DNA from 3 places in the Actinacidiphila yeochonensis CN732 genome. Region 2 is predicted to be linked to each of the others. Evidence: riboswitches for the same ligand, from Rfam matches in the RefSeq annotation. Region 2 holds a riboswitch; each other region holds the start of a gene.
What was found. A riboswitch is a leader RNA that binds a small molecule or an ion and turns the genes downstream of it on or off. The one in region 2 is predicted to bind cyclic di-AMP.

Region 1 (3,263 bases), 2.0 Mb from region 2:
AGGCGCCCCGGCCGACACTCCACCCGGAGTCCGCGCAGCCCGGTCCTCCGGGCCGATCCCGGCGGCTGGTCCTCGGAAGCACGGCAGCCCGAGATGCACGCTCGGTGACCTCGGGTCCCGGATTCCGCGACGGCGACGATATGACGAAACGGTATCGGGAGTAGTCGGACATCGCCCTTCCCTTGGGCCACGGCCGTTGACTACGGTTCCGCACCAGCCGGAGTCGGCGCCGTCCGAGAGGAGTCCGACCGTATGGCGACGCACCGCAAGGCCCGCCCGCCGCTACTGAGCGCTCCCGGTCCGCGTACGGCGGCCGGGCTCACCACCGCCGCCCTGGCGACGGTGACGCTCCTCAGCGAGAGCGCCGGCGCGACCCCCGCCCCCAGCGGCCCGGTCCAGCCGGCGATCTCGAAGGTGAAGGCGCGGGTGGACGCGCTGACCCATCAGGCCGAGGTGGCGACCGACCACTACAACGCGGCCAAGGAGCAGACCGACCAGCAGAAGGCCGAGGTCGACAAGCTGCTCGCGCAGGTCGCCCAGAAGACGGCCAGGATGAACGCCTCGCGGCAGCTGCTCGGCGAGTACGCGGCGGCCCAGTACCGCGACGGCGGCGACCTGACCACCACCCGGTACCTCATGTCGGACAGCCCCGGGGACCTGGCGGACGCCGCCCACCTGGCCACCGTGCTCGGTCAGCGGCAGCAGGCGGCCGTGCGGGGCTACCAGGCGCAGCAGGTGTCCGCGGCCAGGCAGCGGATGGCCGCGGCCAAGGCCCTGACCGCTCTGACGGCCAAGCAGGCGCAGCTGACAAGCGCCAAGAAGGACGTGCAGACCGACCTCTCCGCCGCACAGAAGCTGCTCAACAGCCTCAACGCGCAGGAGAAGAAGCAGCTCGCGGAGCTGGCCGCCAAGCAGGAGGCCCTGGCGCGCGCGAAGGCGGAGAAGCTCGCCAAGGCGGCACAGCTCGCGGCGTTGCGGAAGGCAGCGGCCGCAAGCTCCGACGCACCCGTCACGAGCTCCTCCGACTCGTCGGCCGCCACCCAGGCCATCGCGTTCGCCAGGGCCCAGCTGGGCAAGCCGTACGTCTGGGGCGCGACCGGCCCGGACTCCTACGACTGCTCGGGGCTGACCCAGGCCGCCTACAAGGCCGCCGGGGTGGACCTGCCGCGCACCACCTACGACCAGGTGGACGTGGGCACGAGGGTGTCCGAGTCCGACCTCCAGCCGGGCGACCTGATCTTCTTCAACAGCGACGTCAGCCACGTGGGGCTGTACATCGGCGACGGCGAGATGATCCACGCCCCGCACACCGGCACGGTGGTCAAGATCGCCCCGATCACCGAGATGCCCTTCTACGCGGCGGTCCACCCGTACTGATCACCGAAGATCACTATGCCCGTTTGCAACCACCTTATACGGGTTAAATCATAAGATCACAAAGCGATCTCGGTCACATTGCGATCCAAAACCCCCGAGGGGTGGCGAACTTGGCTACGGTAGCCCGCTAGGTGGCACGTCCTCCGCCGGCGACAGGCCCGGCACCGCGCCGCCTCCGCCTAATCCGGCCGACGGCCGGAGCCGGGGACCCAGGAGCACTTGGGGTGAATCGGGCGGGCGCCTTGCGGCGTCCGACCGTAGGGCGACCTCCGCGTCCGAACCCGTCAGCTAACCCGGTCGGCGGTCCACGGAAGGAGTCGCCTCCTTGGCGTCGCACCGCAAACCGCGCCCGCGCATGCTCACGTCCGCCGGCTCCCGGGCGGCAGTCGGCATCACGTCGGCGGCCCTGGCCTCGTTCACCCTGATGAGCGAGACGGCGAACGCGGCGCCCGCGAAGCCGACGATCAGCCAGGTCAAGAAGGAGATCGACACCCTCAACCAGCAGGCCGAGGTGGCGACCCAGCAGTACGACCAGGCCAAGGAGAAGACGGCCACCCAGCGCACGGCGACCAACCAGCTGCTGGCTCAGGTCGCCACCAAGACCCAGAAGATGAACGACTCGCGGCGCGTCCTGGGCGAGTTCGCGGAACAGCAGTACCGCGACGGCGGCATCGACCAGACCACACAGCTGCTCTTCTCCGACGACCCGGAGGGCTTCCTCTCCCAGTCGCACATGCTGGACCGGCTCACGGGAACCGCCCAGGCAGCCCTCAAGAACTTCACCCAGCAGCAGCAGGAGGCGTCACTCCAGCGGGCGAAGGCGTCCGAGAGCCTCAAGGAGCTCACCGACGCGCAGAGCAAGCTGGCCACGCAGAAGAAGAACGTCCAGGCCAAGCTCGCCGCCGCCCAGAAGGTGCTCAACGGCCTCAACGCCGCGCAGCGCGCCAAGCTCGCCGCCATGCAGCCGAAGGCCGCCTCAACCTCGGGCTCCTCGACCTACACGTACAACGGACCCGCGTCGGGCCGCGCCGCCGCGGCCATCGCGTTCGCCCTGGACCAGCGCGGCAAGCCGTACCTCTCCGGTGCCACCGGGCCCAACGCCTACGACTGCTCCGGACTGACCCAGGCCGCCTACAGGGCAGCCGGCATCAGCATCGGCCGCACCACCTGGGACCAGGTCAAGGACGGCACCGCCGTCTCCGAGGCCGACCTGCGCCCCGGCGACCTGGTGTTCTTCTACTCCGGCATCAGCCACGTGGGCATCTACCTCGGCAACGGCGAGGTCGTGCACTCGCCCCACACGGGTGCGACGGTGGAGGTCGCGCCCATGAGCTGGATGCCCTTCGCCGCCGCCCGCCGCATCGCCTGAGCAGAGCTGGCTGGCTGGCTGACTGACGGGCTGAGCAGTCGGGCTGAGCAGTCGGGCAGAGCGGCCCCTCGGCCCGTGGCCGGCCGCCGCAGCCGTGTGAAGTGGGCCTGAGCCCCCGGAGCAGGGGGGCTCAGGTCCAGAGCAGCGCGATGAAGATGTTGACGACGGTCAGGCCGCCGACCGCCGCGAACACCCGCGTGTCGACCTTCTCCTCCTCGCGCTGGACGTAGACCAGGCCGAGGATGACGATCAGCACGGCGAGCTTGACGCCGATCTTGGCCATGTCGGGGTGGCGGCCGTCCGCGTCCAGCAGTCCGACCATGAGCAGGCCGGTGACCAGCATCGTCCCGGCGCCGTAGAGCATGCCGGGCACGAAGCGCGGCGCGACCGCGCCCGGGCCGGCCATGGCCCTGAGCTGGGTGAGGAACCCGCCCAGCAGCGCGGCTATGCCGATGATGTGCAGGCCGACGAAGACGTTGATAAGCGTGTCCATAACGCCGTTCACCCTAGCCTCGCC
Region 2 (3,263 bases):
CCATGACTGTCGCCATAGCGCCGCTGACACCCGAGCACATACCCCTGGCCGCGCAGCGCTACGACCGCTGGTTCGCCCGCGCACGGCGTCCTCCCTCGCAGCGGTCCTGGCTCGCCGACGGCCCGGTGCGCGGCGACACCCTGCTGGAGCGGCTGGCCGGCGCCCCCGGCCTGGAGGCGTGCCGGGCGCTGGACGGCGACGGCAACCTCGTCGGCCACCTCGCGGCGGTCCCGCTCGACCTGGCCCCGACGATCCCGCCGCGCTGCGCAGCCACCCCCGTTCCGCGCACATCCCGCACGGCGGCCACGCGCTGCCCTCGGGCCGGGAGAGCGAGGTGCTGCGCGCCCTCTACGCGCGGGTGGCCCAGCGCCTGGTCGCCGACCGGCGGCTGGTGCACTACGTCGACGTCCCGGCCGGGGACGCCGCCACCACCCCGTGGTCCGACCTGGGTTTCGGGCGGGAGCTCGTGCAGGGGCTGATGGCCGTCAAGGCCCGCGGCCGGCAGCCGCGCGGGGTGGACGGGATGGTGATCCGCCGGGCCGGCCCCGGCGACCTGCCGCAGGTGGGCCGGATGGCCGCCGAGTCGGCACGCCGGCAGCGCGGCACCGCGACCTTCCAGCCGCAGCCCGAGGCAGCGCTGGCCGCACTGCGGGTGCGGTACGCCGGCGCGCTCGGCGACCCGCGCTGCGCCGCCTGGATCGCCTCCCGGCGCGGCGAGGAGATCGGCATGGTGCTGCTGGCGCCGGCCGAACCCGACCCGGTGGTGCCCGCCTCCTGTGTCGAACTCCTGGAGACCTACGTCGAGCCGGCCTCCCGCGGCGAGGGCATCAGCCGGGTCCTGCTGGCCACCGCCGTCGCCTGGGCCTACGACAACGGGCACCGGTACATGTCGGCGCGCTGGCCGTCCGCCTCGCCGCTGGCGGCCGGGCACTTCCCCGCGATCGGCTTCCGTCCGGTCGCCTACCGGCTCAGCCGGGTCCTCGACTCCCGACTCACCGGCCAGGCCGGCACCTTCTGACCCTTTTGTGGTGGTTTGTCGAGGCCCCGCCGCGTCGTTGCACCGCCGCCGATCGCGGCTCCCGGGCCATCCGAACACTCGTCAAAACGGGACAAAGCGGCACGTTGTGAGGGGTATCACCTAGAGGGTGCGATACGCCGCCAGGCAGGTACGTACGGTGGCGGAGCGGGCGGCGGAACCGTCGATCCGTCGCTCGATCCGGAGGGGGCGGTCGCGGAGGGTGGCCACCGCGGCGACCTGGTGTGCGCGACCGGTCGCTTCAGGTGACAGCGGGGGTGGATGCCCGAAAGGGAGGGGTTTGCCCGAGGCGGGCGGCTGCGCCTAGGTTCCGATCAGCAAGCGGGCCGAGGAAGCGCCCGCACCCGCCGGGCGGATCGCCGAATCCTGCCACCGCCCGGTCAGCGGGAGCATCCAACCCACCGACGGCAGGAGCGGGGGACCCACAGGCAAGCCGCCGTCCGCACCGGACGGCTCGGGGTGAAGCCGTGCCCACGGGCCCGGCCGGGCATCTCCTGCCCGAACCCGACAGCTCACCTCGCAGGCGTAGGAGAGGACGTTTCCCCATGCCCGCAAACGGCCGCAACCGCAAGCCCCGCCGCCTCACCCGCCTCTACGCCACCGCCGGCGTCGGCACCGCCGCCGTCGTCCTGCCGCTGCTGGTCGGCACCGCCGCCCACGCGGCGACCCCGGCCCACACGGCCGCCCCGGCGCACTCCAAGCCCGCCACCTACCGGGTCGTCAAGGGCGACACCCTGGCGAGCATCGCCCGGGCGCACCACATCAAGGGCGGCTGGAAGAAGCTCTACGCCGAGAACAAGGCCGTCATCGGCGCCAACCCGTCCGTCATCACCCCGGGCGAGATCCTGACGCTGCGCGCCCCGGCGCACGCCGCGAAGGCCCCGGCTCAGAAGGCCGCCAAGCCGGCCGCCAGGACCACCGCCATCCACGCCGCCAAGACCGCCGCCACCACCCCGGTCAACACCGGCTGGATGAAGCCGGTCGGCGACGCCGCCATCGGCACCGGCTACAAGGCGTCCGGCTCGCTGTGGTCCAGCGGCTCCCACACCGGCGTCGACTTCCTGGTAAACAGCGGCACCCCGGTCCACGCGGTCGCCGCCGGCACCGTGGTCTCGGCCGGCGCCGACGGCGCCTACGGCAACGACGTGATCCTCAAGCACGCCGACGGCAGGTACACCCTGTACGGCCACCTGACCACGCCGCTGGTGTCCGCCGGCCAGACCGTCACCGAGGGCCAGGAGATCGGCATCTCCGGCGCCACCGGCAACGTCACCGGCCCGCACCTGCACTTCGAGGTGCGCACCACGCCGTACTACGGCTCCGACATCGACCCGGTCGCCTACATGGCCGGCCACGGCGTCACCATCTGAGGCCGGCTGAAGGAGTCTGACCCCGCCCGGCGCCACCTGACGCCGGAACGTGCCCGCCCGGTCCCCGCGACCGGGCGGGCACCGGCGCGTCCGGCCCCGGGAGGCGGCTCGGGAGGCGGCTCAGGCGGCCGCTGACGCGGCGCCCGGGACGGTCGCGAGGGCGTGGCGGACGAACGCCGCGTTGTCCGGGGTCTGCCGCAGCCGCTCCAGGAGGGTTTCGAGGCCGGTGTGCGGGTCCCGTCCGGCCAGCGCGCGGCGCAGGCCGTACTGGACGGCCGACTCCGCGGGGGAGAGCAGCAGCTCGTCGCGGCGGGTGCCGGAGGAGGCCAGGTCGAGGGCGGGGTGCACGTGGCGCTGTGCGAGGGTGCGGTCGAGCCGCAGCTCCATGTTGCCGGTGCTCTTCAGCTCCTCGAAGTAGAAGTCGTCGGCGCGCGATCCGGTCTCGACCAGCGCGGTGGCCAGGATGGTCAGCGAGCCGCCCTCCTCGGCCCGGCGGGCGGCCCCGAAGAGCCGCTTGGGGCCGAGCAGCGCCGCCGCGTCCACCCCGCCGGACAGGGTGCGCCCGGAACTCGGGGCGCCGGTGTTGTGGGCCCGGCACAGCCGGGTCAGCGAGTCGAGCAGCACCACCACGTCGCGGCCCTGCTCGACCATCCGCTTGGCGCGTTCGACGGCGAGTTCGGCGAGCGCGATGTGGCGGCGGGCGGGCTCGTCGAAGGTGGAGGCCAGGACCTCGCCGCCGTGCGCCCCGACCCGGGCGCGCATGTCGGTGACCTCTTCGGGCCGTTCGTCCACCAGCAGCACCATCAGGTGGCTCTCGGGGTGGTTGGCGGCGACGGCCGCCGCGAGGGTCTGGAGCA
Region 3 (3,263 bases), 3.4 Mb from region 2:
CGCGTGCGGGCCGAGGCGCGCCGCGAGGCCCGGCGGCTCCAGGGCGAGGAGGCCGGGCGGGCGGTGCGCGACTACGTCCAGTTCGCCACGCACCTCGCGTTCCTCCGGGACGCCGCCGAACGCGGGGCCCCCACAGCCGACTTCGCCGCGCGCGAGGCCGAACTCCTGGCCCACCTGTGGCACCGCAAGACCTGGGCCGGCCCGGCGCTCGCCTACGCCGCCCGGCTCACCGGCGACCGCCCCCTGTGGCCCACACAACTCCCGGGCCCCCACGGCTCCTGGGCCCCGTACCCGTCCTACCCCCCGGGCCCGCAGCAGGGCTTCCCGGCCCCGTACGCGCTCCACCCGGCCCCGTACGCGGGTTACGCCGCCCAGGGCCCGGCCCCGTACCCGCCGCCGCGCCAGGCGGCCCCCCAGTGGCCCCAGTGGCCCGCACAACCGCCGTCCATACCCCCGCAGCCCGTGGCGTCCGAACCCATACCCCCGCAACCCGTCGCGCCCGAACCCGGGCCGTCGCAACCCGCCGCGTCCGAACCCGGGCCATCGCAACCCGTGCCGTCGCAACCCGTGCCGTCGCAGTCCGCCGCGCCGAAGGACCCGTACCAGCCGCCGCCGTGGCCGGCCCCGCCCCGCGACTCCTGATCCCAGGGCCGGCGGACGGGAGCGGGTGGCGAACCGGGTGGTTCACACGGGAAGATGCCGTTATGGACTACGAGCGCCTGCACGCCATCGCTGAGGAACTGGCGAACCACGCTCCTGACACGGTGCGCGGCTACGAGATCGCCGACCAAGGCATCGTCATGATGGCGCCGCCGTCACGACCCCACGAGTTCAACGCCTTCGTGATTCGACAGCAGCTGGACCGCGCCATTGAGCCGGGCCTCGTCGCCCACACCGGCGGCGAGGTGGAAGAAGCCGCGATCGGCCGACTCAGGCGGCCGGACGTGATCGTGATTCCCTTCGAGGCATTCTCCGCCCGCATCATGTCCGCCTTCAGCCCGGCGGACGTCGCATGTGTCGTAGAGATCGTCTCTCCCACGAACCACACCACGGACTACATCGACAAGGTCCGTGACTATGCGGCCATGGGCATCGACCCCTACCTGGTGATCGACCCACGCACGAGCACGGTAACCGTCTTCACCGACCCGAGCTTTGGGGAGAGCGAGCCGACGTACCGCGGCCGTCACGACTACGCCTTCGGTGACAAGGTGGCTGTCGGTACGTGGACCCTCGACACCAGCGAGTTGCAGTCGTACCCCGTACCGACGGAGTAGACGGGTAGAGGCCGTAGCCGAAGTACGTAGTAGAGCCCCACATTTACCGGGGCCCTACTGCCTCCTCCTATCAGAGCACCGCGTCGTGCGCGTGCAGCCACTCCAGCGGGTCCACCGGGGCGCCGCCGGCCGGGCGGACTTCGAGGTGGAGGTGGGGAGCGGGGATATTGCCGGTGGCGCCGACGCGGCCGACGGTGTCGCCCGTGGTGACCCGGCCCTCCGTGGCGACCACGGTGGACAGGTGGCAGTACCACAGCTCGGTGCCGTCATCGAGGGTGACGACGACGCGGTAGCCGAAGCTGCCCGCCCATCCGGCGGAGCTGACCGTGCCGCCGTGGACGGCGTGGACGGGGGTGCCCGTCGCGGCGGTGAAGTCCTGGCCGGCGTGGAAGTTGCCCCACGGGTCGGACTCGCCGAAGCGGGCGCCCAGCGTGGCACCGGCGACCGGCTTGATGTAGGAGGCGGCGAACCGCTCCAGCCGCTCGGCCTCGGCGCGGGCGGCGGCCTCGGCCTCCTCGCGGACCTTCGCCTCGGCGGCGGCCTTCGCGGCGGCGGCCTGCTCGCGCACCCGGCGCTCGGCGGCCTCACGGGCGGCCTGCGCGGCGGCGACCCGCTCGGCCTCCTCGCGGACGGCGCGGGCGGCGGCCTCACGAGTGGCGGCGACCTGGCCGAGGATGCGTGCGCACAGCGCCGCGCCGGGGTCGGAGGACGCGTCGGCCTGCCGCCCCTCGGCGGCCTCGGCCTCGGCCTCGGCCTCAGGCTCAGACTCAGGCTCGGACACTGCCTCGGCCTCGGCCTCGACGACCGGAGCCGGCTGAGCGGCGACGGCGGTCGAGGGGGCGTAGGCCGGGGCGCCGACGAAACGGGTGCCGGGGCGGCATCCGGCAGCGGGATCGCGGTGCCGGGGGCCGCGGGGGCGGGGGCGGCAAGGCCGGCGGCGCCGAAGGTCGCCGCGCGGGCGGAGGCGGCGCCGGGGACGGTGCCGCGCGGCCGGGGGAGCCGGATGTCGTCGCGCTCCTGGACGGTGTCGCCCTCGGTGCGGACAGGGGCGTAGGCAAGCTGGTCGGACGCCACGGGGGCGCGCTCCTTCCCTCTCTCTCGCCTACCGGGTTAGCTGACGGGTTCGGAGGAAGAAGGTCTCCTACGGGCCTGGTTGCTGCCCGATTCACCCCATGTTCTCGGGTCCCCGGTTCCCGCGGACGGGATTCGGCAAGCGCACGGTCGGCCGCCTTGGCGGCGGCGTTGACGACCGCGCTGCGTTATCGAACGTTAATAGAGCCCGAAGGGTTTTCCAAGCCGAATCGGAGAGTTGGCGACGAGCACAATACGGCCATCGGGGGATGTCGGCCCCTAAAAGAGTCATCCCGCGTGGCCAGGCGGTGACATGAGCGTGCGCCAGTCGTTATCAGACACCCCTGCGAACCACTACCCACGGTGAGCGGACGACTGCGATCCACCCCGGCGCGCCGACCGGACGGCGCCGACCGTCAGCGGTATGGACCTCTGCCGATCGGAGAAGCGCTTGGCACGACCGGGGAGCGGGCCCCACGATGGGCTCGCGCGACGTTCTTGTCATGCACGCGCTCATATTACGCCACCTCAGGGAGCCTGCCATGGAACGCCCCGGCACCCCCGGAACCCCTCGAACCACCCTCCCCGTCGGCTCGCCCGGCCTCCCCGGCCTCCCCCTCGGCCCGGCCGAGGCCGTTCACGCCCCGGACCCCGACCCCGTCCGCGTTCCCGACCCCGGCCGGCGCTCGCTGCTGCGCGGCGGGCTCGCACTGGGCGCCTCGGCGGCCGCGGCGCTCGGCGGCGGCCTGTGGACCGGTGCGGGACCGGCCGCGGCCGCCACCGCGGTGGACTACCCGGGCGCCACCTGGGCCCCGGCCAGCACCGCCAACTACACCGTCTCCGACCGGCCGGCGACGTATCCGATCGACCTCGTCGTCATCCACGTCACCCAGGAGACCTTCGACGACACCATCA

Region 1: linked by a shared signal. The riboswitch ahead of BS72_RS20570 (C40 family peptidase) and the one ahead of BS72_RS28435 (M23 family metallopeptidase) in region 2 are both predicted to bind cyclic di-AMP.
Region 3: linked by a shared signal. The riboswitch ahead of BS72_RS14540 (M23 family metallopeptidase) and the one ahead of BS72_RS28435 (M23 family metallopeptidase) in region 2 are both predicted to bind cyclic di-AMP.

What each region holds. Positions count from the first base shown of each region.
Region 1 is NZ_JQNR01000005.1:2,019,185-2,022,447, reverse strand. Features, by position in the region: gene BS72_RS20575 (C40 family peptidase) at 253-1,377, shown strand; cyclic di-AMP (ydaO/yuaA leader) riboswitch at 1,544-1,695, shown strand; gene BS72_RS20570 (C40 family peptidase) at 1,703-2,746, shown strand; gene BS72_RS20565 (hypothetical protein) at 2,877-3,239, opposite strand.
Region 2 is NZ_JQNR01000005.1:4,047,814-4,051,076, forward strand. Features, by position in the region: gene BS72_RS28430 (GNAT family N-acetyltransferase) at 335-1,018, shown strand; cyclic di-AMP (ydaO/yuaA leader) riboswitch at 1,426-1,577, shown strand; gene BS72_RS28435 (M23 family metallopeptidase) at 1,582-2,406, shown strand; partial or broken gene rho (transcription termination factor Rho) at 2,527-3,263, opposite strand, start outside.
Region 3 is NZ_JQNR01000005.1:620,023-623,285, forward strand. Features, by position in the region: gene BS72_RS14530 (PrsW family glutamic-type intramembrane protease) at 1-642, shown strand, start outside; gene BS72_RS14535 (Uma2 family endonuclease) at 705-1,277, shown strand; gene BS72_RS14540 (M23 family metallopeptidase) at 1,348-2,058, opposite strand; cyclic di-AMP (ydaO/yuaA leader) riboswitch at 2,362-2,499, opposite strand; gene BS72_RS14545 (N-acetylmuramoyl-L-alanine amidase) at 2,891-3,263, shown strand, end outside.